3 regions of the Streptomyces sp. NPDC001843 genome follow, and region 3 is predicted to be linked to each of the others. Evidence: predicted binding sites of a transcription regulator. Region 3 holds the regulator's gene; each other region holds the start of a gene.
The links. The regulator HrcA, encoded in region 3, represses chaperone genes, less so after heat shock. The targets are predictions, from matches to a motif close to TTNGCACTCNGNNNNNCNGAGTGCNAA.
Positions count from the first base shown of each region.

Region 1 (9,824 bases), on a different contig from region 3:
CCACCGCGCCGTCGACCTGGTCCGCCGCCGGGAGAACTACGCCCGCAAGCTCGCGGAGATCGGCCGCGACCTGGAGACCACGGCCCCGCCGCCGGCACCGGCCGACCCCGACGACATCGACGACGACCTGCTCCGCCTCGTCTTCACCACCTGCCATCCGGTGCTGTCCGCCGAAGCCCGCACCGCGCTCACGCTGCGCCTGCTGGGCGGCCTGACCACGGCCGAGATCGCCCGCGCCTTCCTTGTCCCGGAGGCGACGATCGCCCAGCGGATCGTCCGCGCCAAACGCACTCTGGCCAGGAAGAACGTCGCCTTCGAGGTGCCCTGCGGGCCCGACCGCGAGGCCCGCCTCGGCTCCGTCCTCGACGTCATCTACCTGATCCACAACGAGGGCTACGCGGCCACCGCCGGCGACGACTGGCTGCGCCCCGCCCTGTGCGAGGACGCCCTCCGCCTCGGCCGTGTGCTGTCCGCCCTGATGCCCAAGGAACCGGAGGTGCACGCCCTGACCGCGCTCCTCGAGTTCCAGACCGCCCGGGCCGCCGCCCGCACCGGCCCCGACGGCGCCCCCGTCCTCCTCAGGGACCAGAACCGCCGCCGCTGGAACCGGATGCTCATCTCCCGCGGCGTCGCGGCCCTCGGCCGGGCCGAGGCCGCCGCCACCGGGGCGCCCGGGCCCTATACCCTCCAGGCGGCGATCGCGGCCTGCCACGCGCACGCGCTCTCCTACGAGGAGACCGACTGGGCGACCATCGCGACGCTCTACGACCTGCTCGCCGCCCGCGCCCCGTCCCCGGTCGTGGAACTGAACCGCGCGGTCGCCGTTTCGATGGCGCGCGGACCGGCCCCAGCCCTGGAGATCGTGGACCGGCTGGCCGCCGACCCCGCCCTGAGCGACTACCACCTGCTCCCCAGCGTCCGCGGCGACCTGCTGGCCCGCCTCGGCCGCGGGGCGGAGGCACGCGCGGAGTTCGTCCGGGCGGCGGGACTCACCCGCAACGCGCGGGAACGGGAACTGCTGGAGGCCCGGGTGGCCGAACTCGGCCCGTGATCGACCTCCGCGAGATGATCGTAAGACCACCATTCCCTTCCTGACCTGCGAGGGCTTACAGTTGCGCAGCCGCCGTGAACGGGTGCGACACCTTCTCCTCGCCCCGGCGACCCCTGATGTTCATGTGGTCCGGCGGCACCACTGTTCACTCGTGGGGGTTATCTCCTTGCCATCCGACAGATCTTCCGCGCGCCGCAGAGTCGTCGCGCTCACCGCCGTCGCGGCCCTCGCCGCCGGCACCGCGGTCGTGCTGGCCCCTGGCGCGTCCGCCGACCCCGGGGGCTGGACCGCCGCCGACGGCATTCTCACCGCCGACATGGACGGCGTGATCTCGCAGCTGTACGAAGACGGCACCGCACCCGTGGCCCGGGTCAAGAACGCCATGAAGCCCGCCTGGTCCCCCGACGGCAGCCGCATGGCCTACGTCAACCAGTCGACCGGACGCGTCGACGTCGTAGGCCATGACTTCACCGGTCCCGTGGAACTCCCGGTCAAGACGACCAACTCGATCCTCGCCGACGACCCGACCTTCTGGTGGGGCGGCGGCGAGGTCGTGTTCACGCTCAGCGGGCGGCTGCGCGTCGCCCCGTCCGACGGCACCGCTTACGAGCGGCACCTGTTCGCCACCGCGGACGAGGGCTGCGACAGCCAGCCCAGCGGCTCGGTCGACGGCAAGCTGGCGTTCATCCGCTCGGGCAGCACCTGCGGCGGCGACACCCGCTTCGGCGCCCTGTGGCTGTACGACGGCGCGAGGAGCACCTTCAAGAAGCTGGTGGACGGCAAGGCCAACGCCCCGGCGCTCTCCCCGGACGGCACCAAGGTCGCCTACACCGTGGGCGGCAAGCTGTACACGGTGAACGTGGACGGCACCGGGGTCACCCCGTGGCTCGCGGACGAGACCGGCGCCGTCGGCAAGCCCGCCTGGTCGCCCGACGGCACCCGGCTGGCGTACCAGCTCACGACGACCTCGAACGAGACGCAGAACCAGATCCTCGACCTCGCCACCGGCACCGCCAAGGTCGTCTACGACTCGCCCTCCACCGCCAAGTGGGACCTCGCCTGGCAGCCGCTGCGCAAGAACTCCGTCAGCCGGGTCTGGGGCGCCGACGTCTACGGCACCAACATCGCCGCCTCCCGCTGGACCTGGAACACGGTCGGGCAGAGCGTGCCGGGCCTGATGAACGCCTCGTCCGCGGTGCTGGTCTCCAAGGACAGCCAGTCCTACGCGCTGACCGCCCCCGCCCTCGCGGGCAAGAAGCACGGTCCGGTCCTGATGACCTCGGGCAGCTCGCTGTCGTCGTCCGTGCAGAGCGAGCTCAAGCGGATCCTCAAGCCGGGTGCGAGCGTCTACCTCGTCGGCGACAACTCGATCCTGACCAGCAATGTCTCCTCGAAGGTCTCCTCGCTCGGCTTCACCCCGAAGCGGCTGGCCGGCACCTCCCGCTACTCGACCTCGGTCGCCGTGGCCAAGGCCGTCACCAGCGCGCCGGACCACGTCTTCCTCGCCACCGGCACCGACTACCACTCGGCGCTCGCCGCCGCGTCGGCCGCGGGCGCGGACGGGACGAGCGGCAAGTCGGTGGTCGTGCTGGGCGACGGCAACACGCTGACCTCGTCCGTGAAGTCGTACCTGAACAGCCTCGACCCGCGTGAGACGGACATGATCACGGTCGGCGGCTCGGCGAAGTACGCGCTGACGCACACGTCGTTCTCCCACTGGCCGTCGACGTACTCGTACTACCCGGTCGTGGCGAGCACCGACGCGGGCAACGCGGCCGCCCTGGCGCGCTTCTGGTGGAACGGTCCCACCTACGCCGCCCTCGCCTCCGATGCCAGCTGGCGCGGCGGCGCCACGACCGCCTCGGCGATGAACCTCTTCGGTCCGCTGCTGTGGACCGATGTCGACACCCTCTCCTCCGAGACCAAGTCGTACCTGGTCAAGGGTGCCGCCGGGGTCAACGGCCTGGTCGCCTTCGGCGGCACCGGCTCGGTGTCGACCTCGGCGCTGAACTCGGCGGGCACGGCGATCAGCGCGAGCAGCGGCCAGTGGACGTACACGCCGTACTACAACGGCGTGGCTCCGACGGCGAGTTCGTACTCCTCGACGGACACGTCCGGCGCCGCGGCCCCGAAGGCCCCGACCGCCCCGGCACCGGCCCTGTCCTCCCTGCGGACCACGGCCACGCAGTAGCCGCTCAGCCGTTCGCGGGCGCCCCGAGCAGCATCGTCGGGGCACCCGCGACACGCGTCAGGAACACGGTGGCCGAGCCCGGCCCCTGCGGCTTGACCTTCCGCCGCAGCTCCTCCGGCTCCACCGCCGACCCGCGCTTCTTCACGGTCAGGACCCCGACCCCCCGCTCGCGCAGCAACGCCTTCAACTTCTTCACGTTGAAGGGCAGTTGGTCGGTGATCTCGTAGGCGGACGCATACGGTGTCGGCCGCAGCTCGTCCGCCGTCACATAGGCGATGGTCGGGTCGATCAGCCCGCCGCCCACCTCCTCGGCGACCTCCGCCACCAGGTGCGCGCGGATGACGGCGCCGTCGGGCTCGTACAGGTACCGCCCCACGGGCCGCGCTCCGGGGTCCGGCAGCCCACGGGAGAGCAGGGACCGCGGTCCCGGAAGCAGGGTCGCCCGCACGGCGCCCGCCGCTCCCGTACCGAACCACAGCACCGCCTCCTTCACGTCCCCGCCGTCGGAGATCCACTCCGCCTCGGCCTGCTCGGGAACCGTCTCGTGCGGGATGCCGGGCGCGATCTTCAGGGCGGCCACCCGGGCGGCGGACGCGACCCCCACGGCCCACGACAGGGGCGGTGAGTACGCCTCCGGATCGAAGATGCGGCCCCGCCCGCCCCGCCGTGCGGGGTCCACGAACACGGCGTCGTACGAGGACGTGTCCACCTCCGTCACGTCCGCCTCCCGCACCTCGATCAGCTCGGCCAGTCCCAGCGCCTCGGCGTTGGCGCGGGCCACCGCCGCGGTCAGCGGATCCCGGTCCACGGCGAGCACCCGGATCCCGGCGCGGGCGAGGGCGAGCGCGTCGCCGCCGATGCCGCAGCACAGGTCGGCGACGGAGGTGACGCCCAGTTCCCGCAGCCGGCGCGCCCGGTACGCGGCCACCGTCGCCCGGGTCGACTGCTCGACCCCGCCCGGGGTGAAGAACATCCGCCGCGCGTCCTCGGCGGCGAACTTCGCCGCCGCCCGCTGCCGCAGCCGGGCCTGGCCGAGGGCGGCCGACACCAGGTCGGCGGGGTGGTCGCGGCGCAGGCGGGTGGCGACGGCGAGTTCGTCGGCCGGGGCCGTGCCGCGTACCTCGTCGAGGAGGGCGTGGCCCTCGGGGGTGAGCAGGGAGCGGAAGGCGAGCAGGTCGTTCACCGGGTCATTGTGGGCCAGTCGGTGGATGGTGCGCCCGCGGCGGCGGTGTCGGGCCGGTTCGGGGCGGGGGCTCTGCCAGGATCCGGCACCATGCGACTAGTAGTACAAAATGACAAAAATGGTGCGCACTGGAGACGGAAGGCCGCGAGGCGGCTGACTGTGAATCGGCCGGCCCCGAGGCGGCTGGCCGCGCGGAGCGGCCTGGCCGCGCTCGTCGTGGCAGCCGTCGTCTCCGGTGGTGCCGTCACCGGCTGTTCGGCGCCGGGCACGGCCCCGCACTCGGCCCCGGACGTCCGGCCCGCCCCCGGTCAGCAACGCCTGCAGGGACCCGCCGAAGCCCTCGACTCCTACGCCTCCCGGCTGCGCACCTCCCACGCCGCCCTGGTCGCCGCCGCCAGGCGCTGGGGCCTCGAAGCGGCCCCGCTCACGCCCCCGGCACCCCCCGCCCACAAGCCGAGGATCACTGCCCGTGACGGATTCGAGGTCGACGGCCAGGAGGAACTGGACCTGCCGCCCGTCTTCACCACGATCCCCACCAAGCAGAAGGTCGTCTTCCTCACCATCGACGACGGCGCCGAGAAGGACCCGGCGTTCCTGCGCATGATGAGCGACCTGAAGATCCCCTACACCGCGTTCCTCAGCAACTACCTGGTCAAGGACGACTACGGCTACTTCCGCAAGATGCAGGCGAACGGCATCACCCTCAACAACCACACCCTCACCCACCCCTACCTGCCCGGCCTGTCCTACGACGAGCAGCGGGACGAGATCTGCGGCATGCAGCGGATCATGCGCGAGCAGTTCGGCCGGAGCCCGACCGTCTTCCGCCCGCCCTACGGCAACTACAACCGGGACACCCTGCTCGCCGCCAAGTCCTGCGGCATCAAGTACGCGCCCATCTGGGACGAGGAGGTCTACGTCGACCACTGGGAGTACCGGGAGGACGACCAGAGCCTGCACCCCGGCGACATCGTCCTGACCCACTTCCGGGGCCGGGACGACTGGAACGGCACGATGGTCGACGACATGCGCCGGTTCCTGAACAAGGTCACGGCCGAGGGGTACGCGGTGGCCCGTCTGGAGGACTACCTGTGAGGCGGCCGTACGGGCCTGTGAGGCGGCCGGCGCCGGGTGCGGGCCGCCGCCGAAGACGGCATTCCCGCTGACGCGACGCACGGCAATTGGCACTCCGCTTGACCGAGTGCTAATCGCAGTCATAGTCTCGGCTCTGGCACTCGACGCAGGAGAGTGCCAACACAGCGACGGGCAGGTCCGGCACCCGCGACGACGGATCGACCTGGTCGCCACCTCAGACAGTTAACCCCGTGAGATCTCCGAAGGGGGAGGTCGGATCGTGACGACCGCCAGCTCCAAGGTTGCCATCAAGCCGCTCGAGGACCGCATCGTGGTCCAGCCGCTGGACGCCGAGCAGACCACGGCCTCTGGCCTGGTCATCCCGGACACCGCCAAGGAGAAGCCCCAGGAGGGCGTCGTCCTGGCCGTGGGCCCGGGCCGCATCGAGGACGGCAAGCGCGTCGAGCTCGACGTCAAGGTCGGTGACGTCGTGCTCTACAGCAAGTACGGCGGCACCGAGGTGAAGTACAACAACGAGGAGTACCTCGTTCTCTCGGCCCGCGACGTGCTCGCGATCGTCGAGAAGTAATCGCCTCGAGCTTTTCCGCTTCGAGCTGCGCCCCCGGCCCCCGCGACCGTTAACAAGCCGGGCGCCGGGGGCGCAGTCCGTTTCACCGACCGTATTTTTCAGCACCCTAGATTTCCCGAGAGGGCTACGCTCCCATGGCGAAGATCCTGAAGTTCGACGAGGACGCCCGTCGCGCCCTCGAGCGCGGCGTCAACAAGCTCGCCGACACGGTCAAGGTGACGATCGGCCCCAAGGGCCGCAACGTCGTCATCGACAAGAAGTTCGGCGCCCCGACCATCACCAACGACGGTGTCACCATCGCCCGTGAGGTCGAGATCGAGGACCCGTACGAGAACCTCGGCGCCCAGCTGGTGAAGGAGGTGGCGACCAAGACCAACGACATCGCGGGTGACGGTACGACCACCGCCACCGTGCTGGCCCAGGCGCTCGTGCGCGAGGGCCTGAAGAACGTCGCCGCCGGCGCCTCCCCGGCCGCCCTGAAGAAGGGCATCGACGCCGCGGTCAAGGCCGTCTCGGACGACCTGCTCGCCTCGGCCCGGCCGATCGACGAGAAGTCCGACATCGCCGCCGTCGCCGCGCTGTCCGCCCAGGACCAGCAGGTCGGCGAGCTCATCGCCGAGGCGATGGACAAGGTCGGCAAGGACGGTGTCATCACCGTCGAGGAGTCCAACACCTTCGGTCTGGAGCTGGACTTCACCGAGGGCATGGCCTTCGACAAGGGCTACCTGTCGCCGTACTTCGTGACGGACCAGGAGCGCATGGAGGCCGTCCTCGACGACCCGTACATCCTGATCCACCAGGGCAAGATCTCCGCCATCGCGGACATGCTCCCGCTCCTCGAGAAGGTCATCCAGGCGGGCGCCTCGAAGCCCCTGCTGATCATCGCCGAGGACGTGGACGGCGAGGCCCTGTCGACCCTGGTCGTCAACAAGATCCGCGGCACCTTCAACGCCGTCGCCGTCAAGGCCCCCGGCTTCGGCGACCGCCGCAAGGCGATGCTGCAGGACATCGCCGTCCTCACCGGCGGCACCGTCATCTCCGAGGAGGTCGGCCTCAAGCTCGACCAGGTCGGCCTGGACGTGCTGGGCTCCGCCCGCCGCGTCACCGTCACCAAGGACGACACCACGATCGTCGACGGCGCCGGCAAGTCCGAGGACGTCGCGGGCCGCGTCGGCCAGATCAAGGCCGAGATCGAGAACACCGACTCCGACTGGGACCGCGAGAAGCTCCAGGAGCGCCTCGCGAAGCTGGCCGGCGGCGTATGCGTGATCAAGGTCGGCGCCGCCACCGAGGTGGAGCTGAAGGAGAAGAAGCACCGTCTGGAGGACGCCATCTCCGCGACCCGCGCCGCGGTCGAGGAGGGCATCGTCTCCGGTGGTGGCTCCGCGCTGGTCCACGCCGTCAAGGTCCTCGAGGGCAACCTCGACAAGTCCGGCGACGAGGCCACCGGTGTCGCGGTCGTCCGCCGTGCCGCCGTCGAGCCGCTGCGCTGGATCGCGGAGAACGCCGGCCTCGAGGGCTACGTCATCGTCTCCAAGGTCGCCGAGCTCGACAAGGGCAACGGCTACAACGCCGCCACCGGCGAGTACGGCGACCTGATCAAGGCCGGCGTCATCGACCCGGTCAAGGTCACCCGCTCCGCCCTGGAGAACGCCGCCTCCATCGCCTCCCTCCTGCTCACGACCGAGACCCTGGTCGTCGAGAAGAAGGAAGAGGAAGAGCCGGCCGCCGCGGGCCACGGCCACGGGCACGCGCACTGACGCACCGTCGGTAAGACATCAGGCCTTCGGGCCTTGAGCGAGGCCCGGCATCCCTGAAGGGGTGCCGGGCCTTCGCCGTCTATCGTTTGAGTCCAGGGGCATCACCGCCCGCGAGGCCCGAGCCAGGCTGATCTCGCTCGCCGACGATCAGTGACCAGGAGACCGGATGATGCGGGACCTCTCCAGGCCGCAGCTTCTCGAAACGGCCAACTCGGCGCTCGTGGACGGACTGCGCGGGATTCCTGAGGGCGTCGATCGAATAAACGCGATACTGCCCCTGATCCAGCAACTCGCCGACGGCGGGGATCCGGATTTCGAGCACCTGGCAGGCGCCGTGGCGCTCGAGTTCGAGAAGGACTACGAAAAGGCGTACCGGTACCTGGCCCCCGCTGCGAGGGCCCGTATCCCCTCCGCGCAGCGCCGTCTGGGATTCCTGCTGTCCCGGGGGCTGGGTGTCGAGAAAGACCTCGGGACGGCTGCGGTCCTCTACCGGCAAGCCGCAGACGCAGGCGACGGAGTCGCGAAACACAACCTCGGGTGTATGTACCTGTTCGGCGACGGAGTCGCCGCGTCCCTGGAAGAGGCTGTCAGGCTGCTGGAGGAAGCGACGGCGGACGGGGTCGACCAGTCGGCCAATTTCCTCGCGGACGCCAAACGGCACATGCAGGACTACGACGGAGCGAGGGAAATCCTCGAGCGGATCGTCCCCGAAGGTGTCGCTACCGCGACCTCGGCGAGGAATCTGGCGGTCATGTGCGGTTACGGCCTCGGAGGCCCTCGCGACAAGGTGAAGGAGCTGGGCTGTTACATGAGAATGCTCGACCTGGGCGACGGCGACGGCATGCACCAGGGGCACACGCTCGCAAGCGAGATGACCGTCCAAGAGGTCAGACAGGCCGCCGCCTGGGCACGATCGGACGCCTGGACCGACACCCTTGTCAGGCATGCGCGCGACCGCTGAACCAAGCCACGCCCCCACGGGCTGAGGGGGAAACCGGCCCCTGTGGAACACCTGTGCGGCAGGATGGGCGCATGCCCCGTACCGTGCGAGTCCTGCCGCTGTTATTCCTCCTCCCCGTGCTGCTCACCGGCTGCGGCACCGAGAAAGCGGGCACCGACAAGGCGGATGCCGGGGCCGGGAGTTCCACGTCCCCCACCCCCGACGCGTCCGAACTCGACTCCCGCGTCAAGGCAATGGGCGTAGCACCAGAACTCGTCTACGTCACCGAAGTCTCGGGCTTCATGCCCGCCCAGCAGTCCGTCGGCGTGAACGGGGACGACGGCTTCTCCGTCTCGTACTGGTCGAAGGACGGCGGCGTCCTCCACCTCTACGTCGACAGGGCCGCATGGAGCTCCGCCGCCTGCCCGAAGCAGGAGGAGTGCGTGAAGCCGGGGAAGGGCGAGGTGGTGCACATCGGCGGCGAGAAAGTCTCCCGCAAGATCCTGCGCGAGGCGGCCCATGCCGTCCACCGCCCCTCCGCCACGGAGCTCGCCGCCCTGCTGCCGACACCCGCCCCGACCCCGACCGAGCCGGTACGGCGGGGCGACCTTCCCCCGAACGGCGACGGGGCACCCGACAACAGCGTGGGGCAGGGCGGCTAGCGAGCACTCCTCGTCCGGCAACATGGCCAAGGTCTCAGGTCACCAAGCGGGCGCTACCGCTCCAGCGCGTCCAGCGCCCCCAGTTGCTGCATCAGGCCCAGCTGGTCGTGCTGCCACCAGATCTCGGCGATCTTTCCGTTGTCGCCGAAGCGGAACAGCGTCATCCCCGTCATGGTGACCCGCTTGCCGGTGGGCGCGATGCCCAGGAAATCCGCCTTGTGCGTGGCGTTCCAGGTCCAGCGCGCGCAGACCCGGTCGCCCTGGGCGATCACGTCCTCGACCGTGAACGTGAAGTCGAAGGCGCCGCGCCACATGCGGTACTCGCTGCGGGCGGAGTCGAGCCCGATCGTGTCCTGCGGGTTGATCGGGTCGTG
Region 1 covers NZ_JBIATQ010000008.1:283,075-292,898, reverse strand. The annotation lists gene ACFYZQ_RS21950 (RNA polymerase sigma factor) at 1-1,051, shown strand, start outside; gene ACFYZQ_RS21945 (cell wall-binding repeat-containing protein) at 1,218-3,242, shown strand; gene ACFYZQ_RS21940 (methyltransferase domain-containing protein) at 3,247-4,425, opposite strand; gene ACFYZQ_RS21935 (polysaccharide deacetylase family protein) at 4,516-5,520, shown strand; gene groES (co-chaperone GroES) at 5,780-6,088, shown strand; gene groL (chaperonin GroEL) at 6,223-7,848, shown strand; gene ACFYZQ_RS21920 (tetratricopeptide repeat protein) at 8,015-8,809, shown strand; gene ACFYZQ_RS21915 (membrane lipoprotein) at 8,881-9,450, shown strand; gene ACFYZQ_RS21910 (ester cyclase) at 9,504-9,824, opposite strand, start outside.
Region 1: the regulator HrcA is predicted to act here: its motif matches at 5,607-5,633, upstream of groES (co-chaperone GroES).

Region 2 (9,824 bases), on a different contig from region 3:
CGAGGACCGGCCCTACAAGATCTTCGGCGCCCAGGCCCAGGGCTGCTCGCCGGTGTCGACCGCGTTCAAGGCGGGCCACGACGTGGTGCGCCCGCAGAAGCCCGACACCATCGCCAAGTCCCTCGCCATCGGCAACCCGGCGGACGGGCCGTACGTCCTGGACATCGCGCGCCGCACCGGCGGGGCGGTGGAGGACGTGACGGACGAGCAGGTGGTGGACGCCATCAAGCTGCTCGCCCGCACGGAGGGCATCTTCGCGGAGACGGCGGGCGGTGTGACGGTGGGCGTCACGCGCAAGCTGCTGGAGAACGGCGTCCTCGACCCGACCAAGACGACCGTCGTCCTCAACACGGGCGACGGCCTGAAGACCCTGGACGCGGTGGCAGGCACCGGCCTGACCGCCACGATCCGCCCGAACCTCGACTCCTTCCGAGAGGCTGGCCTGGCATGAGCGTGACCGTCCGCATCCCCACCATCCTGCGCACCTACACGGGCGGCCAGGCAGAGGTCCAGGCAGAGGGCACGACCCTCGGCGAGGTCATCGCCGACCTGGAGAAGAACCACACCGGGATCGCCGCCCGCGTCCTGGACGACCAGGGCAAGCTGCGCCGCTTCGTCAACGTGTACGTCAACGACGACGACGTGCGCTTCGAGCAGGGGCTGGAGACCACGACTCCGGACGGTGCGGGCGTCTCCATCATTCCGGCCGTCGCCGGCGGCTGACCGAATGACTGATCATTACCGTCGGTAACACCGGTTACCGAGAGTTCATCGAATTGCCCTCGCCGTGAGAGAAACGGAGGGGGCAATTCTGTGTGGTTGAGCGCGGTAGAGTTGGGGAACGCGCTCCCGGAACGCGGGTCGGGGGCCCTGGAATCGCGCCGCACATCCGACAGGATGTAGCCAAAGTGTGCGAATGTTTTGCGCCTTATGTGCCCTTTGCGGGGCCCGACTTGCCCCGGATTCAGCCGAATTTTTGGCAGATTCCCGACCGGCGTCGTCCAGATTTCTCGTCCGATTGACCTGTTGCAGACGGCAGTTGGACAGATACATTCAGCCGCGGTCGACGCGTTCCGGCGCACGCCCCCAATCCATGGGGGGTGAGGTCTGACCCGGATCCGCGAAGTGTGGATCTGTGCAAGGGCCAGTAATAGGGGAGTTAGGCATGGCTCAGGGCACCGTCAAGTGGTTCAACGCGGAGAAGGGGTACGGCTTCATCGCGGTCGACGGTGGTGCGGATGTTTTCGTCCACTACAGCGCGATCCAGATGGACGGTTACCGCACCCTGGAAGAGGGTCAGCGGGTCGATTTCGAGATCTCGCAGGGCCAGAAGGGTCCGCAGGCGGACATGGTTCGGCTCGCGACCAGCTGAAGCACGCGCCGACCCGCACGACGTTCTTCTGTACATCTTCGAAGGGCCCGTACCCCCCGGGGTGCGGGCCCTTCGGCCTGCCCGGACACCCGTGGGGCCCGCTGTTCACCTGGCTATCCGCTCGAGCCGCTTGCACTCGGCATGGGCGAGTGCTAATCATTGGCGTTAGCACTCTGAAGGTGAGAGTGACAATGAAGGACCGGGTCGGTGAGGCCCGCAGGCCAAGTGGGGCAAGGAACCACGCGGCCCGCGAGCCGTCCGTCGCGGGCGCGGGCGCGGTCCGAAGGAATCACCCCCAGTCCTGGAGGGACCACTTCACATGGCCAAGATCATCGCGTTCGACGAGGAGGCGCGGCGCGGCCTCGAGCGCGGCATGAACCAGCTCGCGGACGCCGTGAAGGTGACGCTCGGCCCCAAGGGCCGCAACGTCGTCCTCGAGAAGAAGTGGGGCGCGCCCACGATCACCAACGACGGTGTCTCCATCGCCAAGGAGATCGAGCTCGAGGACCCGTACGAGAAGATCGGCGCCGAGCTGGTCAAGGAAGTCGCCAAGAAGACGGACGACGTCGCCGGTGACGGTACGACCACGGCGACCGTTCTGGCCCAGGCGCTGGTCCGCGAGGGTCTGCGCAACGTGGCCGCCGGTGCCAACCCCATGGCCCTGAAGCGCGGTATCGAGAAGGCCGTCGAGGCCGTCTCCGCCGCCCTGCTGGAGCAGGCGAAGGACGTCGAGACCAAGGAGCAGATCGCCTCCACGGCCTCCATCTCCGCCGCCGACACCCAGATCGGCGAGCTCATCGCCGAGGCCATGGACAAGGTCGGCAAGGAAGGCGTAATCACCGTCGAGGAGTCCCAGACCTTCGGTCTGGAGCTGGAGCTCACCGAGGGTATGCGCTTCGACAAGGGCTACATCTCGGCGTACTTCGCCACCGACATGGAGCGTATGGAGGCCGTCCTCGACGACCCGTACATCCTGATCGCCAACTCCAAGATCTCCTCGGTCAAGGACCTGCTCCCGCTGCTGGAGAAGGTCATGCAGTCGGGCAAGCCGCTGCTGATCATCGCCGAGGACGTCGAGGGCGAGGCCCTGTCGACCCTGGTCGTCAACAAGATCCGCGGCACCTTCAAGTCCGTCGCCGTCAAGGCCCCGGGCTTCGGCGACCGCCGCAAGGCCATGCTCGGCGACATCGCCATCCTCACGGGCGGCGAGGTCATCTCCGAGGAGGTCGGCCTCAAGCTGGAGAACGCCACCCTCGACCTGCTGGGCAAGGCCCGCAAGGTGGTCATCACCAAGGACGAGACCACCATCGTCGACGGTGCCGGCTCCTCCGACCAGGTCAACGGCCGTGTGAACCAGATCCGCGCCGAGATCGAGAACAGCGACTCCGACTACGACCGCGAGAAGCTCCAGGAGCGCCTGGCCAAGCTCGCGGGCGGCGTGGCCGTCATCAAGGCCGGCGCCGCCACCGAGGTCGAGCTCAAGGAGCGCAAGCACCGCATCGAGGACGCCGTCCGCAACGCCAAGGCGGCCGTCGAGGAGGGCATCGTCGCCGGTGGTGGCGTGGCCCTGCTGCAGGCCTCCCAGGTCTTCGAGAAGCTGGAGCTCGACGGTGACGAGGCGACCGGCGCCAACGCCGTGAAGCTCGCCCTGGAGGCCCCGCTCAAGCAGATCGCCGTCAACGGTGGTCTCGAGGGCGGCGTCGTCGTCGAGAAGGTGCGCAACCTGACGGTCGGCCACGGCCTGAACGCCGCGACCGGCGAGTACGTCGACATGATCGCCGAGGGCATCATCGACCCGGCGAAGGTGACCCGTTCCGCGCTGCAGAACGCCGCCTCCATCGCCGCGCTGTTCCTCACCACCGAGGCCGTCATCGCCGACAAGCCGGAGAAGGCCGCCGCGCCCGCCGGCGGCGGCATGCCGGGCGGTGACATGGACTTCTGATCGACCGGTTCCGGTTGATCTGCGTCCTCACCCGAGGGCGGCACTCCCTGTCTTGTGGCAGGGGGTGCCGCCCTCGGGCGTTTTCGTCGTGCGACGAAGGCCGAGTCCCACCGTGGGCTGGATCACACTGCGGCACGCCCGGGGGCAGGAATGCGTGACGCGGCGCGCGGAGTTCCCTTAAGAAGCTGCACCAATGCGCGTGCACATACCTGCTGGACAACCCGCAAGCCATGAGGAGCCCCCACGTGACCGTCACGCCCCCCGCCTCCCGCGCGGCCCAGATCCTCTCCCGGCCGACGACGATCAACGGCCTGACCGTTCCGAACCGCATCGCGATGGCACCGATGACCCGCGAGTTCTCCCCGGGCGGGATCCCCGGCGAGGACGTGGTCTCGTACTACGCCCGCCGCGCGGCCGCCGGGGTCGGGCTGATCGTGACCGAGGGTACGTACGTCGGGCACGAGTCCGCCGGGTACAGCGACCGCGTCCCGCGGTTCCACGGCGAGGAGCAGCTCGCGGGCTGGTCGAAGGTCGTCGAGGCGGTACACGCGGCCGGCGGCACCATCGTGCCGCAGCTCTGGCACATCGGCATGGTCCGCGAGCAGGGCCAGCCGCCGTTCCCCGAGGCCCCCGCCGTCGGCCCCTCCGGGCTGCGCACCGCCGGCGCCGAGGTCGCCGGCAAGGCCATGACCCAGGCCGACATCGACGCGGTGATCGGCGCGTTCGCCCAGGCCGCCGCGGACGCCGAGCGGATCGGCTTCGACGGCGTGGAGATCCACGGCGCCCACGGCTACCTCATCGACCAGTTCCTGTGGGCCGGCACCAACCGCCGCACCGACGCCTACGGCGGCGACCTCGTCGCCCGCACCAAGTTCGCGGCCGAGATCGTCGCCGCCGTCCGCGAGAAGGTCTCCCCCGAGTTCCCCGTCATCTTCCGCTACTCGCAGTGGAAGCAGCAGGACTTCACCGCCCGCCTCGCCGAGACCCCCGAGGAGCTGGAGGCCATCCTCACCCCGCTCGCCGCCGCCGGTGTCGACGCCTTCCACGCCTCCACCCGCCGCTACTGGCTCCCGGAGTTCGAGGGCTCGGACCTCAACCTCGCCGGCTGGACGAAGAAGCTCACCGGCAAGCCCGTCATCAGCGTCGGCTCGGTCGGCCTCGACGGCGAGTTCATCAAGGCCTTCCAGGGCGAGGGCTCCCCGGTGAAGAGCATCGACGACCTCCTCGACCGCCTGGAGTCCGACGAGTTCGACCTGGTCGCCGTCGGCCGTGCCGTGCTGCAGGACCCGGAGTGGGCGGCGAAGGTCCTGGCCGGCCGCTTCGACGAGCTGAAGCCATACGACCCCGCTTCCCTGAAGACCCTCAGCTGACGAACCGTCCGTCGTCCGGCTGACCCCCCTAGAGGTTGCCCATGGGCTCGATGTCCGCCTGCACCGGCGTGCCCCACACCCGCAGCACCTCGTAGTCGGTGAACTCGTGCACCAGCCGGTACGCCATGGCGGGCCGGGAGCCGCGTCGCTGGGCGGCGAGGTAGAGCTCGGCCTCGCGGCGGTCCCGCCTCGGCGTCCCGCACAACTGCCACTCCCGGCCGTTCCACAGCTCCGGCAGCCAGCGCTGCTGGGGCTGGGGGCGGTCGCCCCGGACCCCGTAACGGGAGGGGGCGGAGGGGACGGGGTCGGCCGACGGCCGGCCGCCGCCGTACTCGGCACGCCTGGCCGCCCGGCGGCGGGTCTCGCACAGCAGACACAGGTCCGGGGCGCTCTTGTCGACGGGCCCGGTCGGGTGCTCGGCGCACCGGGTGGTCGTGGCCGCCCCCGTGACGCTCTCGTCCAGCAGGTCCAGCGCCCGCCGCAGATCGGCCTTGACCTCGTGCAGTTTCGCGTCCGGCGTGTCGGCGGTGAGTGCCTCGCCGTGCTCGCCGAGGACGCGCAGGGCACGGCCCAGGGCGGTGAGTTGGGCGTGGTTCATGATCTTTCCACGTGGTCCTTCCGCGGCGCGCTGTCACTTCCGCCCTCCATGGTGCCCCGGGACGGCCGGGCAGCGCCCAGGGGGCCGAGGTCTGAGGCCCCGGGCCTGAGGGTCACGTACGTCGCCAGGAAACCCACCCCGTACCCGGTCAGCAGACCTCCCGCGTAGATCGCCGCCGTCAGGGCCGGGCTCCTGTTCCCCGCCAGCAGCGGGAACAGGGCCCAGCCCGACGGTCCGATCGCCGTCGCCCCGACCCGGTCGCCCAGCATCGCGAAGAACCCGACGAAGGCCCCGCCCGCCGCGCCGCCCGCACAGGCGGTCAGGAACGGCCGGCCCAGCGGGAGGGAGACGCCGTAGATGAGCGGCTCGCCCACCCCGAGCAGTCCCGCGGGCAGCGCCGACCTGATCGTCGTGCGCAGGGAGGTGTCGTGGCGGAGGCGGACGTACACCGCCAGGGCCGCGCCCACCTGGCCGGCGCCCGCCATGGCGAGGACGGGCAGCAGCACCGTGTAGCCCTGCTGTTCGATCAGCGTGGTGTGGATGGGGATCAGGGCCTGGTGCAGGCCCAGCATCACCAGGGGCAGGAACAGGCCGCCGAGGACCAGCCCGGCGAAGGCGCCGGTCGTCGTCAGCAGCCAGTCGGCCGCCGTGCCGATCGCCGACGAGACGGCGCCGGCCGCGAACATCAGGCCGTACAGCGTCACCATCCCGGCGACCAGCACGGTCACCGCCGGGGTCAGCAGGACGTCGAGTGCGCCTGGCAGCCGGCCCCTGCACCACCGCTCCACGTACGTCCCCAGCAGCGCCGCGGCGAGCGCGCCGAGCACCCCGCCCTGGCCGGGGGCCAGGTGCACACCGAACGCGGTCACCTTCGCCACGCCCGGGTACACGACCACGGCGGCCACCGCCCCGCCGAGCACCGGCGTGCCCCCGAATTCCTTCGCCGTCTGGTAGCCGACGAACACGGCGATGAGCGCCATGAAGGCGGAGGAGACGGCGGCCAGGGCGGGGGTCAGGCCCGGCAGCCAGCCGGCGTTCACCAGCAGCCCGCCCAGGCCCGCGAGGACACCGCAGCCGATCAGCGCGGGGATGAGCGGAACGAAGACGTTCGCGATCCGGCGCAGGGCTTTCTTCACCGGGGTGGCGTTGCGCTGCCGCCGCCGCTCCCGCAACTCGGCACCCAGCGAAGCCAGTTCCTCCGCTGTCGTGCGGGGCGCCAGCAGTGCCTCCACCCGCGCCGCGACCTCTCCCACCACCCCCGGGCCCAGCACGATCTGGTAGGTGTCGTCGTCGACCACGCCGAGGACGCCGGGCAGGGCCCGCAGCGCCTCCTCGTCCACCAGCGACCGGTCGGCCAGCCCGAGGCGCAGCCGGGTCACGCAGTGGGCGACGGAGGTGACGTTCGCGGGGCCGCCGACCAGCGGGAGCAGGGCGGCGGCGGTGTCGTTCGAGGTCTGCACACCCCGAGCGTGCGGTCAGCCGGCCGCGGCCGCCAGCGCGGCGCGCAGATGGCCGCCGGACTCCTCCAGAAGGCGGGCGGCCGTCGGGCCGTCGACGCCGGCCAGGACGACCAGGATCGCGTTCTTCACCTCACCACCGGTCTGGGCGAGCGCCTTCTCGATCTCGTCGTCCGGTGCCCCCGTGGCCAGCGTGACGATACGGCGGGAGCGGGCGCGCAGCTTGTCGTTGGAGGCCCGTACGTCGACCATCAGGTTCCCGTACGTCTTGCCCAGCCGGATCATCGTGATCGTCGACAGCATGTTCAGGACCAGCTTCTGCGCGGTGCCCGCCTTCAGCCGGGTGGACCCGGTGAGCAGCTCCGGGCCGACGACGACCTCGATGCCGTGGTCGGCGGCCGCCGCGAGCGCGCTGTCCCTGTTGCAGGACAGACCGATGGTCAGGGCCCCCTGGGCGCGCGCGTGTTCGACTGCGCCGATCGCGTACGGGGTGCGGCCGGAGGCGGAGACACCCACCACCGTGTCCTCGGGGGTCAGCTTCAGCGCGTCCAGGTCCCGGTGCGCCAGCTCCTCGGAGTCCTCCGCGCCCTCCACGGAGACGACCAGGGCGTCCGGGCCGCCCGCGATCAGGCCGACGACCTGCTCGGGATCGGTGTTGAAGGTCGGCGGGCACTCGGAGGCGTCCAGCACACCGAGCCGTCCGGCGGTGCCCGCGCCCGCGTACACCAGCCGGCCGCCGCGCCGCATGCGCTCGGCGACGGCGTCGATCGCGGCCGCGATCCGCGGGAGCTGCTCGGCGACGGCGGCGGGCACGGCGCTGTCCTCGCCGTTCATCAGCCGGGCGATCTCGAGCGTGGGCAGCCGGTCGATCTCGGCGAGCTCCGGCCGGAAGGCCTCGGTGGTCAGGGTCGCCAAGTGGGCGTCGAGGTCGCGCGAGTCGGACGGGGAGGTCATCGGGGCAGCTCTTTCCGGGGTCCGTTGGTCCGTTTTCGGTCAGCAGACGCAGCCATACCCAGGTCTACCGCGAACCGCTCCGGTGCCGATGCGCCAACGCCTCGTAAGATGCGGCCAGCGCCGGCGCCGCCGTCTCGTAGGTCCGCTGGGCGACTCCCACGAACAGGCAGTCCACCACCAGCAGCTGACTCGTCCGGGAGGACATGGCCGCCGGCCGCAGCTCGCTCTCCCGCGCGGTCGACGTGGTCAGGACGTGGTCGGCGTACTGGGTGACCGCGCTGTCCGGCCGCCCCGTGACCGCCACCGTCGTCGCCCCGCGCTCGAAGGCGACCCGCAGCGGCTCTATCACGTCGCCCGTCGCCCCGGAGTGCGTGATCGCGATCGCCACGTCACCCGTGCGCAGCTGCACGGCGTTCGTCACCGCGAGGTGCGCGTCGCTGTGCGCGTGGGCTATCAGCCCTATGCGCAGCAGCTTCTGGGTGAGGTCCTGCGCGACCAGGCCCGAGGCGCCGATCCCGTACACGTCGGTCCGCCGAGCCCCGGCGAGCGCGGCGACGGCGGCGTCGAGCTGCGCGGTGTCGAGGCCGGCGGCGGTGTCGGCGAGGGTCTGCTGCTCGTCGTAGGCGAGCTTGGCGACGACGTCGGCGATGGGGTCGTCCACCGCTATGTCGGTGGTGATGGCGGGCGCGCGCCCGGACTGCTGCTGGGCGGCGAGACCGGCCAGGGCGAGACGCAGGTCCCGGTAGCCCGGATAGCCGAGCAGACGGGCCGTGCGCACGACGGTCGCCTCGCTGGTGCCGGTGCGCGCGGCGAGGCCGGTGACGGTGAGGGCCGCGCAGCCCGCCGGGTCGCTCGCGACGGCCTCCGCGACACGCTGCATGGAGCGGGTCATCGACGGGGCGAGCGTGCGGACCTTGGCGGCCAGGGCGCCGCCGAAAATTTCCTTCACATCCCGCGTCACCTCTGAAAGGTATTTTCGGTTCGGTGTCCTGGTCAAGGGTGCGCACAATGGGTGCATGGACCCCATCAGCCCCCTGGAGCAGACTCTGCACGCCGCACGCGCCCTCGTGCTGGCCGATCTCGTCGCGGGAGACGTGGCCGAGGCGGACGTCGTCTCGCTGGTCGAGGAGTCCGTCGTGCAGCGGCGGTGGTGGGTGGAGCAGTGGCCGGAGGGGGCGAGCTACGTCGCCGGGCTGGTCGCGCAGGACGTGCAGGACGCGCTGCTGGAGCGGTACGGGCGCTGGCCGCTCTGCCCGGTGTGCGGCTCCGGCGACCCGCACGCCCTGGAGGTGGAGCCGGAGCTCGGGCCCGACCCGCAGTGGGTGTGCCACAAGGCGGGCGTGAGGGTCGCGGCGGTGGGGGCGCTGGGGTCGGCGACGGGCGGGGAGCCCGCCTCGTGAGGCGCCCGTGACGGTGTACATCGACCCGCCGGCCTGGCCCGGACACGGGCGCATGTGGTCGCACCTGGTGAGCGACGTCTCGTACGACGAACTGCACGCCTTCGCCGCGGAACTGGGCGTGCCGCGGCGGGCCTTCGAACGCGACCACTACGACATCCCGTCCCACCGTTACGCGGATGTCGTACGGGCCGGAGCCGTGGAGGTCAGCAGCCGCGAGGTGGTGCGGCTGCTGCACAAGGCGGGGCTGCGCAGACGCAAGGGCGATCAGGCCCGTCGGAGGTAGAGCTGGAGCACGCCGTCCATGTCGTGCTCCTCGTGGGCCGTCCGCTCCTCCTCCACGGTCGCCCGGGTGTAGCCGGACCGGGTCACCACGCCCTGTGAGGGCAGGTTCTCCCGGTCGACGGCGGCCATCAGCAGCTGTACGTCCTCCCGGGCCAGGGCCCACTCCGACAGCGTCCGCAGGGCCTCGGTGGCGTAGCCCTGGCCGCGGGCGCCCTCGACGAGGTCGTACCCCACCTCGGCGCGGCCCTCCTCGTCCGGTGCGCCGTGGAAGCCCATGCCGCCGACCGCCAGGCCGTCCTCCCGGCGGACCAGCACGAACAGCCCGAACTCCGGCCGGTGCACGCCCGCTTCGTACGCCTTCACCACCATCCCGGCGGCGTCCCGCGTGCCCTCGAACGGCCCGTCGTCGATCCACTCGAAGCCGCCGTCGCCGCCGAGGCGCAGGTCGC
Region 2 covers NZ_JBIATQ010000014.1:104,476-114,299, reverse strand. The annotation lists gene thrC (threonine synthase) at 1-451, shown strand, start outside; gene ACFYZQ_RS31115 (MoaD/ThiS family protein) at 448-723, shown strand; gene ACFYZQ_RS31110 (cold-shock protein) at 1,166-1,372, shown strand; gene groL (chaperonin GroEL) at 1,692-3,314, shown strand; gene ACFYZQ_RS31100 (NADH:flavin oxidoreductase) at 3,560-4,684, shown strand; gene ACFYZQ_RS31095 (hypothetical protein) at 4,713-5,282, opposite strand; gene ACFYZQ_RS31090 (PTS transporter subunit EIIC) at 5,279-6,742, opposite strand; gene murQ (N-acetylmuramic acid 6-phosphate etherase) at 6,758-7,693, opposite strand; gene ACFYZQ_RS31080 (MurR/RpiR family transcriptional regulator) at 7,758-8,654, opposite strand; gene ACFYZQ_RS31075 (hypothetical protein) at 8,710-9,093, shown strand; gene ACFYZQ_RS31070 (DUF4031 domain-containing protein) at 9,101-9,376, shown strand; gene ACFYZQ_RS31065 (GNAT family N-acetyltransferase) at 9,358-9,824, opposite strand, start outside.
Region 2: the regulator HrcA is predicted to act here: its motif matches at 1,502-1,528, upstream of groL (chaperonin GroEL).

Region 3 (9,824 bases):
CTGCCGTCGTGCAGGTCGACCCGCTGGGTCAGGTCACCGCCGGCCACCGCGTCCAGCACGCGCGCGGCATTGGCCGCCGGGGCCACCAGGGCGTCCAGGATCTGGTTCACGTCGCCGACCCGGGACGTCCAGGCGCCCTGCCCGGGGCTCGCCGAGACCCGCTCGTCGAGCCGCCCGTGCCGCACCAGCTCCCGCTTCACCCGCTGCACCTCCGAGTTGAAGTGCACACTGCGGTCCATGATCTGGTTGAAGACCGCGGTGAGTTCGGCGACCACACCGTGCCCGGCCTCCGGGACCTTCGTGAAGTCGCCGTCCCGGGCGGCGGTCATCGCGGCCAGCAGCGGGCGAAGATCGGATGGGCGGACTTGTTCCGACTTCTGTCCGTCTTCGAGCACACGCGTGGCGTTGTTCTCACTCATGGCGGCCCACTTCGGTAACTCGGCGCTTATGGGCGCAGTCAGTCTGTCACCCTGTCGGCAGTGACCGAGACGCATTCGTCTGAAGTTCGTCCGATCTGCTCGGGGAGTCGGCCATGGGCGCCATACCGACGCAACGGGAGACCGTGTCCCGTGCCTCTGATGTGCCTGCGCACAGGAACGCGGCGGAGCGCGCGGCCGTGCGCGCGACCCTTCCCTCAAGCCCCCTCGCGGCCGGATCCGCCCGCGCACTGCTGCGCGCGGCGCTCGCCGAGTGGACCGGCCTCGGGCTCGCGCCCTCGCCACAGCTCGCCGACGACGCCGTGGTGGTCGTCAGCGAACTCGTCACCAACGCCGTCGTCCACGCGGGCACCGACGTCGAACTGATCTGCCGCCTGGAGGAGAGCGGCGCGCTCGTCATCGAGGCCTGCGACCACCACCCCTCCCGCGCCCTCCGCCAGGACGGCACCGAAACGCCGTACGGGACACCCGAGTACGGGCGCGGCCTGCGCCTGGTCGCCACGCTCGCCGAGGCCTGGGGCGTCACCTACCGCACCGGCGCCAAGACGGTCTGGGCACGCCTGCCCGCCGAGGGCAGCCCGGGCGCGGAGGAGCCCGAGGCCTACGCCGGGGAACGCGGACTGGAGGTCGCCGAGATCCTCGCCCCCGAGCCCCGGCGGCCCGAACGCGACCGGGAATGGCTCGGCCGCGGCGCCCTGTCCTTCCTCGCCGAGGCCTCCGACCTGCTCGCCGGACAGCTCGACGAGAACCTCGTCGCCGCGCTCGCCGGACAGCTGATCGTGCCCCGGCTCGCCGACTGGTGCGCGGTGTGGCTGGAGGACGAGTCGACGGTACGCGGCGGCTGGGCCGACGGGACCGGGGCGGCCGGGCCGCGCCTCGCCCGGGTCTGGCACGGCAGCGAGAACCGCATCGAGGAGCTGCGCCGGGCCCTGGAGAAGGACCCGCCGTGCCCCCGGGACGGCGCGCTGTCCGGCCCCGAGCCCTACCCCTGGCCCGGCGAGGCCCTCGGCCCGCACGGCACGGACGGCTCCGCGCTGGCGTACCGGCTGGTCGCGGGCGGCCGCCCGCTGGGCACGCTGGTGATCGGGCGGTGCGGGGAGCCGTACTTCCCCGACGAGATCACCGGCCTGGTCGAGGACCTCAGCCGCCGGGTGGCGCTGGCCATCGGCGCGGCCCGCCAGTACGCCCGCCAGGCCACCATCAGCGCCGTCCTCCAGCGTGGTCTGCTGCCCGGCGCGGTCGCCGAGATCCCCGGTGTGAGCAGCGCACTCGTCTACGAACCCTGCGACAAGGGCGGCCCCAGCGGGGACTTCTACGACCTGTTCCCGGCGGGCGACGGCCGCTTCTGCTTCGCGGTCGGCGACGTGCAGGGCAAGGGACCGGAGGCCGCGGTGGTGATCGGCCTGGCCCGCCCCTGGCTGCGTCTCCTCGCCCGCGAGGGCTACCGCGTCGCCGACGTCCTCGACCGTCTCAACCAGCTCCTCCTCGACGACGCCACCGAGGCCGCCGACGCAGCCGCCCGCGCCCTGGTCGCCGCCGGCGGCCGCCCGGTCGCCCCCGGGGAAGGCCCGCAGACCCGTTTCCTCTCCCTGCTCTACGGTGAGCTCGCCCCCTTCGACGGCGGCGTCCGCTGCACCCTCGCCTCCGCCGGGCACCCCCTTCCGCTGCTCCTCGGGCCCGACGGCGGGGTCCGAACCGTCGCGAGGCCGCAGACGCTCCTCGGGGTCATCGAGGACGAGACGTACACCAGCGAGACCTTCGAGCTGACTTCCGGCGACACGCTGCTGTGCGTCACGGACGGGGTCACCGAGCGGCGCTCCGGCTCCCGCCAGTTCGACGACGGCGACGGGCTCGCCGTGGCCCTCGCCGGATGCGCGGGGCTGAGCGCCGAACGGACAGCGGAACGCATCCGCCGGCTGGTGCACGAGTTCGGCGGCGGGCAGCCGGAGGACGACCTGGCGCTGCTGGTGCTGCGGGCGGAGTGACCGGAGTGACCGCAGTGACCCGTGGCGGTGCGGGACAATGGGGGACATGCCTTCCGCACTCCCCGACGGCGAGCCCGTACCCGCCGACGGCGCACTGCCCGCGTCCGCGCTCGCCGGGGCCACCGACCGCCCCCTCGGGTTCTATCTGCACGTCCCGTACTGCGCGACCCGCTGCGGCTACTGCGACTTCAACACCTACACCGCCACCGAGCTGCGCGGCACCGGCGGTGTGCTCGCTTCCCGCGACAACTACGCGGACACCCTGACCGACGAGATCCGCCTGGCCCGCAAGGTGCTCGGCGACGACCCGCGCGAGGTCCGCACCGTGTTCGTCGGCGGCGGTACGCCGACGCTGCTGGCCGCCGACGACCTCGTACGGATGCTGGCCGCGATCCGCGACGAGTTCGGCCTCGCGCCCGACGCGGAGATCACGACCGAGGCGAACCCGGAGTCGGTGGACCCGGCGTACCTGGCGCGGCTGCGGGAGGGCGGCTTCAACCGGGTCTCCTTCGGCATGCAGAGCGCGCGGCAGCACGTGCTGAAGGTGCTGGACCGCACCCACACCCCGGGCCGCCCGGAGGCCTGCGTCGCGGAGGCCCGCGCGGCGGGCTTCGAGCACGTCAACCTCGACCTGATCTACGGCACGCCGGGGGAGTCGGACGACGACTGGCGGGCGTCGCTGGACGCGGCGCTGGGGGCCGGTCCGGACCACGTCTCCGCGTACGCCCTGATCGTCGAGGAGGGCACGCAGCTCGCCCGCCGCATCCGGCGGGGCGAGGTGCCGATGACCGACGACGACGTGCACGCGGACCGGTACCTGATCGCGGAGGAGCGGCTGACGGCGGCGGGCTATGACTGGTACGAGGTGTCGAACTGGGCCACCTCCGAGTCGGCCCGCTGCCTGCACAACGAGCTGTACTGGCGGGGCGCCGACTGGTGGGGCGCGGGACCGGGGGCGCACTCGCACGTGGGGGGCGTCCGCTGGTGGAACGTGAAGCACCCGGGGGCGTACGCGGCGGCGCTGGCGTCGGGGCGGTCGCCGGGTGCGGGGCGCGAGCTGCTGTCGGACGAGGACCGGCGGGTGGAGCGCATCCTGCTGGAGCTGAGGCTGCGGGAGGGGGTGCCGCTGGCGCTGCTGAAGGAGGAGGGGCTGGCGGCTTCTCGGCGGGCGCTGGGGGAGGGGCTGCTGGAGGCGGGACCGTACGAGGAGGGGCGGGCGGTGCTCACCCTGCGGGGGCGGCTGCTGGCGGACGCGGTGGTGCGGGACCTGGTGGACTGATCACTCCGGCGAGTGAATCCCCTCGGAACGCCGGTTCGGTCCCTAACCTGGTTCGTAGGCTGCCGCCGTAATTGCACGGTGGCGGAAACCGGAGGACTGCGGAGATGACCGCTGTGGAAGACCGACCGATGACCACCGGAATCGTGACGTTCTTCGAGAACTTTGAGTTTCCCGAGGAATTCAAGGTCGAGCTCCTCCGGGGGGAAATCGTGATGATGGCGGGGCCGGACGTAGCCCACAACGACATCGTGGAAGCGGTTGTCGACCAGATCCCCCGTCGGGACTGGCGACGGCTCCAGACTCAGGACATCGCCATCCTTGAAGAGACGAGCCAGCCGCAGCCCGACCTCGTGGTGCTTGAACGAGGTGTCGGGCCGGGGCAAGGAAGGCTGATGCCGTCCGAAGTCATCACGATGCTCGTGGAGGTCGTCTCCAAGACGAGCGTGGGTCGTGATTACGGAGTCAAGCGCTCGATCTACGCGGCGGCAAAGGTGCCAGCCTACTTGATCATCGATCCTGTCATGGCCCAGTGCGTACTGCTCACCGAGCCGACAGGGTACGGGGAGAGCGCGGATTACCGTAGGCAACGCATCACGAAGTTCGGCGATCTCACACCGCTGGAGCCCATCGGCGTCGATCTGGACACCAGTGAATTCGTCCCGTATGAGAACGTCAGGCCCCACCGCTACCCGTGACGAAGTCGATCAGCTCCTCCACCCTCCCCAGCAACTCCGGCTGCAGGTCCTTGTAGGACGTCACCCGCTTCAGGATCGCCTGCCACACCGCCCCGGTGTTCTCCGACGGCCAGCCCAGCGCCCGGCACACGCCGGTCTTCCAGTCCTGACCGTGCGGAACCCGGGGCCACGCCTCGATGCCGAGGGAGGACGGCTTCACGGCCTCCCAGATGTCGATGTACGGGTGGCCCACGACCAACGCGTGCTCGCTCGTCACCGACTCGGCGATCCGCCACTCCTTCGTGCCCGGCACCAGATGGTCCACCAGCACCCCCAGACGGGCGTCCGGCCCCGGCCCGAACTCCTCCACGATCGCCGGCAGGTCGTCCACACCCTCCAGGTACTCCACGACCACGCCCTCGATGCGCAGGTCGTCGCCCCACACCTTCTCGACCAGTTCCGCGTCGTGCCGGCCCTCGACGTAGATGCGCCCGGCGCGGGCCACACGCGCGCGTGCGCCGGGAACGGCGACCGAACCGGAGGCCGTACGGGTGGGACGTACCGGCGCCGAGGACGACGGCCGCACCAGCGTGACCACCCTGCCCTCCAGCAGGAACCCGCCCGGCTCCAGCGGGAACACCCGGTGCTTGCCGAAGCGGTCCTCCAGGGTCACCGTGCCCGCCTCGCAGCGGATCACCGCGCCGCAGAACCCGGTGCCGGGCTCCTCCACCACTAGGCCGGGCTCCGCCGGGACCTCGGGTACGGGCTTGGGCTTCTTCCAGGGAGGGGTCAGATCGGCGGAGTACACACGAGGGCGCGGGCCCGAAGGGCCCTCGTTGGAAGGGCGGTGGCGGGAGACGGGTGGGCGCATTCCGATGACGATAGGAGAACCCGTACCGCCATCAGGGCGACACGCCGAAACGCGCTGCCAGCTCGTCGCGCTGCCGCCGTACGAACGCGGCGTCCACCACCGCTCCGTGACCGGGCACGTACAGCGCGTCCGCGCCGCCGAGGTCGAGGAGCCGGTCGAGGGCGGCGGGCCAGTGGGACGGCACGGCGTCGGGGCCGGCCTGCGGTTCGCCGGACTCCTCGACCAGGTCGCCGCAGAAGACCACCTCCGGATCCCCGGGGACCAGCACGGCCAGGTCGTGGGCGGTGTGCCCCGGGCCCACGTTGGCCAGCAGCGCCTGCCGGCCGCCGCCCAGGTCGAGGGTCCACTCGCCGGACACCAGGTGGCGGGGGACGGGAAGCGCGTCCACCGCCTGTTCCGCCTCCGCCTCCGGAAGGCCGCCCCGCACGGCGTCCAGGCGCAGTTCCTCCCGCTCGTACGCGAACACCGCGTCCAACCCCACCGCCGCGTACATCTCCGCGCCCGCGAAGGCCGCCGCGCCGAACACGTGGTCGAAGTGGGGGTGGGTGAGCGCGAGATGAGTCACACGGCGGCCGGCCAGCTCCTGCGCCTGCGCGCGCAGCCGTGCGCCCTCGGCGAGACTCGACCCGGAGTCCACCACGAGCGCCGTACCCTCGCCGAGGACCAGTCCCACCGTGCAGTCCCAGCGGGGCAGCCGGCACCGCCCGACCCCGGCGGCCACCCGCTCCCAACCCAGCTCTTCCCAAGTCACCGTCATACCGCGACGCTAACGGGGACGGCCGTACCCGGGCACGGCGGCGCGGACCGGCCTTGCCCGGGGTGTACCCCACGGCCGTACACTGGGCCGGGGTGCTGGCACTCGCGAGCGCAGAGTGCCAGACAAAGGGCCCGAAGGCCGCAGGGGACGATTTTCTGGAGGTGTGCGCGGTGCTGAGTGAACGCAGGCTTCAGGTGCTGCGTGCCATCGTCCAGGACTACGTCGGCACCGAGGAGCCCGTCGGCTCCAAGGCGCTCACCGAGCGGCACAACCTCGGGGTCTCGCCGGCCACCGTCCGCAACGACATGTCGGCCCTGGAGGACGAGGGGTACATCGCGCAACCGCACACCAGCGCGGGGCGCATCCCCACCGACAAGGGCTACCGGCTCTTCGTCGACAAGCTCGCGGGCGTCAAGCCGATGACCGCCCCCGAGCGGCGGGCGATCCAGAACTTCCTCGACGGCGCCGTCGACCTCGACGACGTCGTGGCCCGCACGGTGCGGCTGCTCGCGCAGCTCACCCGGCAGGTCGCGGTCGTGCAGTACCCCTCGCTGACCCGCTCGACCGTGCGGCACGTGGAGCTGCTCTCGCTCGCCCCGGCGCGCCTGATGCTCGTGCTCATCACGGACACCGGCCGGGTCGAGCAGCGGATGGTCGACTGCCCGGCGCCCTTCGGGGAGACGTCGCTGGCGGACCTGCGCGCACGGCTCAACAGCCGGGTCGCGGGCCGCCGGTTCACCGACGTGCCGCGGCTGGTGGAAGACCTCCCCGAGGGCTTCGACACGGAAGACCGGGGTACGGTCTCGACAGTGCTCTCCACTCTGCTGGAGACGCTGGTCGAGGAGAACGAAGAGCGGCTGATGATCGGCGGTACCGCCAATCTCACCCGCTTCGGACATGACTTTCCCCTCACCATCCGGCCGGTGCTCGAGGCGCTGGAGGAGCAGGTCGTGCTGCTCAAGCTCCTCGGCGAGGCGAAGGATTCGGGCGTGACCGTGCGCATCGGCCACGAGAACGCCCACGAGGGACTCAACTCCACGTCCGTGGTGTCGGTCGGTTACGGTTCGGGCGGCGAGGCAGTCGCCAAGCTCGGCGTGGTCGGACCGACCCGCATGGACTATCCGGGAACGATGGGAGCGGTACGAGCGGTGGCACGGTACGTCGGACAGATCCTGGCGGAGTCGTAGGTGGCCACGGACTACTACGCCGTTCTCGGCGTGCGCCGCGACGCGTCGCAGGAAGAGATCAAGAAGGCCTTCCGGCGGCTCGCGCGCGAGCTGCACCCGGACGTGAACCCGGATCCGAAGACCCAGGAGCGGTTCAAGGAGATCAACGCCGCCTACGAGGTGTTGTCGGACCCGCAGAAGAAGCAGGTCTACGACCTCGGCGGCGACCCGCTCTCGCAGTCCGGCGGCGCCGGCGCGGGCGGCTTCGGGGCCGGTGGCTTCGGCAACTTCTCCGACATCATGGACGCCTTCTTCGGTACGGCGTCCCAGCGCGGCCCGCGCTCGCGCACCCGGCGCGGTCAGGACGCGATGATCCGGATCGAGGTGGAGCTGGACGAGGCGGCCTTCGGCACGACCAAGGACATCCAGGTCGACACGGCGGTCGTCTGCAACACCTGCAACGGTGAGGGCGCCGCGCCCGGCACGACCGCCCAGACCTGCGACATGTGCCGCGGCCGCGGTGAGGTCTCCCAGGTCACCCGGTCCTTCCTGGGCCAGGTCATGACCTCCCGGCCCTGCCCGCAGTGCCAGGGCTTCGGCACCGTCGTGCCGACCCCGTGCCCCGAGTGCGCCGGCGACGGCCGGGTCCGCTCGCGCCGCACCCTGACGGTGAAGATCCCGGCCGGTGTCGACAACGGCACCCGCATCCAGCTCGCGGGCGAGGGCGAGGTCGGCCCCGGTGGCGGTCCCGCCGGTGACCTGTACGTCGAGATCCACGAGCTGCCGCACTCCACCTTCCAGCGGCGCGGTGACGACCTGCACTGCACGGTCACCATCCCGATGACCGCGGCGGCCCTCGGCACCAAGGTGCCGCTGGAGACGCTGGACGGCATGGAGGAGGTCGACATCCGCCCGGGCACCCAGTCCGGCCAGTCGATCCCGCTGCACAACCGGGGTGTCACCCACCTGCGCGGCGGCGGCCGCGGCGACCTCATCGTCCACGTCGAGGTCCAGACCCCGACCAAGCTCGACCCCGAGCAGGAACGGCTGCTGCGCGAGCTGGCCAAACTCCGCGGCGAGGAACGCCCCCAGGGGCAGTTCCAGCCGGGGCAGCAGGGGCTGTTCTCGCGGTTGAAGGATGCGTTCAACGGGCGGTGACGCCTGGTGTCAGGGTCCCTGACCGCTGACCATTCCCCTGGCATATGCCAGGGGAAGCCCGGTTTCGGACTTGTTCGGAGGACGTGACAACATGCGGGTCATGTCCTCCGCACTGACCGATCTCTTCCCTCACCCGATCGTGCAGGCCCCCATGGCGGGCGGTGTCTCCGTACCCCAGCTCGCCGCTGCCGTGTGCGAGGCCGGTGGGCTCGGGTTCCTCGCCGCCGGGTACAAGACCGCCGACGGCATGTACCAGGAGATCAAGCAGCTGCGGAGCCTGACGGGCGGCCCCTTCGGTGTGAACCTCTTCATGCCGCAGCCGGAGCATGCCGAGTCCGGCGCCCTCGAGATGTACGCCCACCAGCTGGCCGGCGAGGCCGCCTGGTACGAGACCGAGCTCGGCGATCCGGACAGCGGCCGGGACGACGGCTACGAGACCAAGCTCACGGTGCTGCTCGACAACCCGGTGCCCGTGGTCTCCTTCCACTTCGGCGTGCCGAGCCGGGACGTGCTCGACTCGCTGCGCCGTGCCGGAACCCTCACCCTCGTCACCGCGACCACCGCGGAGGAGGCCCTCGCGGTGGAGCGGGCCGGGGCCGACGCGGTCATCGCGCAGGGCGTGGAGGCCGGCGGCCACCAGGGCACCCACCGGGACATCCCGGAGGCGGACGGCAGCGGCACCGGCCTCCTCTCGCTGATCGCCCAGGTCCGCGAGACCGTGGGCATCCCGATCGTCGCCGCCGGAGGCATCATGCGCGGCAGCCAGATCGCGGCGGTCATGGCGGCGGGCGCGAGCGCGGCCCAGCTCGGCACCGCGTTCCTCGCCACCCCCGAGTCCGGCGCGCACGCCCTGCACAAGCAGGCGCTGACCGATCCGCTGTACGCCCGTACCGAGCTGACCCGCGCCTTCTCCGGCCGCCCGGCCCGTGGCCTGGTCAACCGCTTCGTGCGTGAGCACGGCCCCTACGCGCCCGCCGCCTACCCGGAGATCCACCACCTGACCGCGCCGCTGCGCAAGGCCGCCGCCAAGGCCGGTGACCCGCAGGGCATGGCGCTGTGGGCGGGGCAGGGGCACCGGATGGCACGGGACCTGCCGGCCGGGCAGCTGGTGGAGGTATTGGCGGCGGAGCTGGAGGAGGCCCGCACGGCCTTGTCCTCCGGGGGTGGGCTGCGATGACGGCTCCGGTGTTCGTGGTCGAGCAACTCGACGGAGTCGGGCCCGAGTACGTGCTCGACGGGCCCGAGGGCCGGCACGCGGTCTCCGTGAAGCGGCTGCGCCCCGGCGAGGACGTGGTGCTCACGGACGGTCGCGGGCACTGGATCGAGGGCGTGGTGAAGGCCGCCGAGGGCAAGGACCGCCTGGTCGTCATGGACCTGGAGTCGGTCATGGAGGAACCCCTGGCACAGCCGCGCATCACCGTCGTCCAGGCTCTGCCCAAGGGTGACCGGGGCGAGCTGGCCGTCGAGACCATGACCGAGGCCGGTGTCGACGCGATC
Region 3 covers NZ_JBIATQ010000001.1:888,506-898,329, reverse strand. The annotation lists gene ACFYZQ_RS04225 (HAMP domain-containing protein) at 1-419, opposite strand, end outside; gene ACFYZQ_RS04220 (SpoIIE family protein phosphatase) at 533-2,422, shown strand; gene hemW (radical SAM family heme chaperone HemW) at 2,469-3,701, shown strand; gene ACFYZQ_RS04210 (Uma2 family endonuclease) at 3,806-4,396, shown strand; gene ACFYZQ_RS04205 (DUF3097 domain-containing protein) at 4,374-5,246, opposite strand; gene ACFYZQ_RS04200 (MBL fold metallo-hydrolase) at 5,278-6,003, opposite strand; gene hrcA (heat-inducible transcriptional repressor HrcA) at 6,174-7,190, shown strand; gene dnaJ (molecular chaperone DnaJ) at 7,191-8,327, shown strand; gene ACFYZQ_RS04185 (nitronate monooxygenase) at 8,428-9,504, shown strand; gene ACFYZQ_RS04180 (16S rRNA (uracil(1498)-N(3))-methyltransferase) at 9,501-9,824, shown strand, end outside.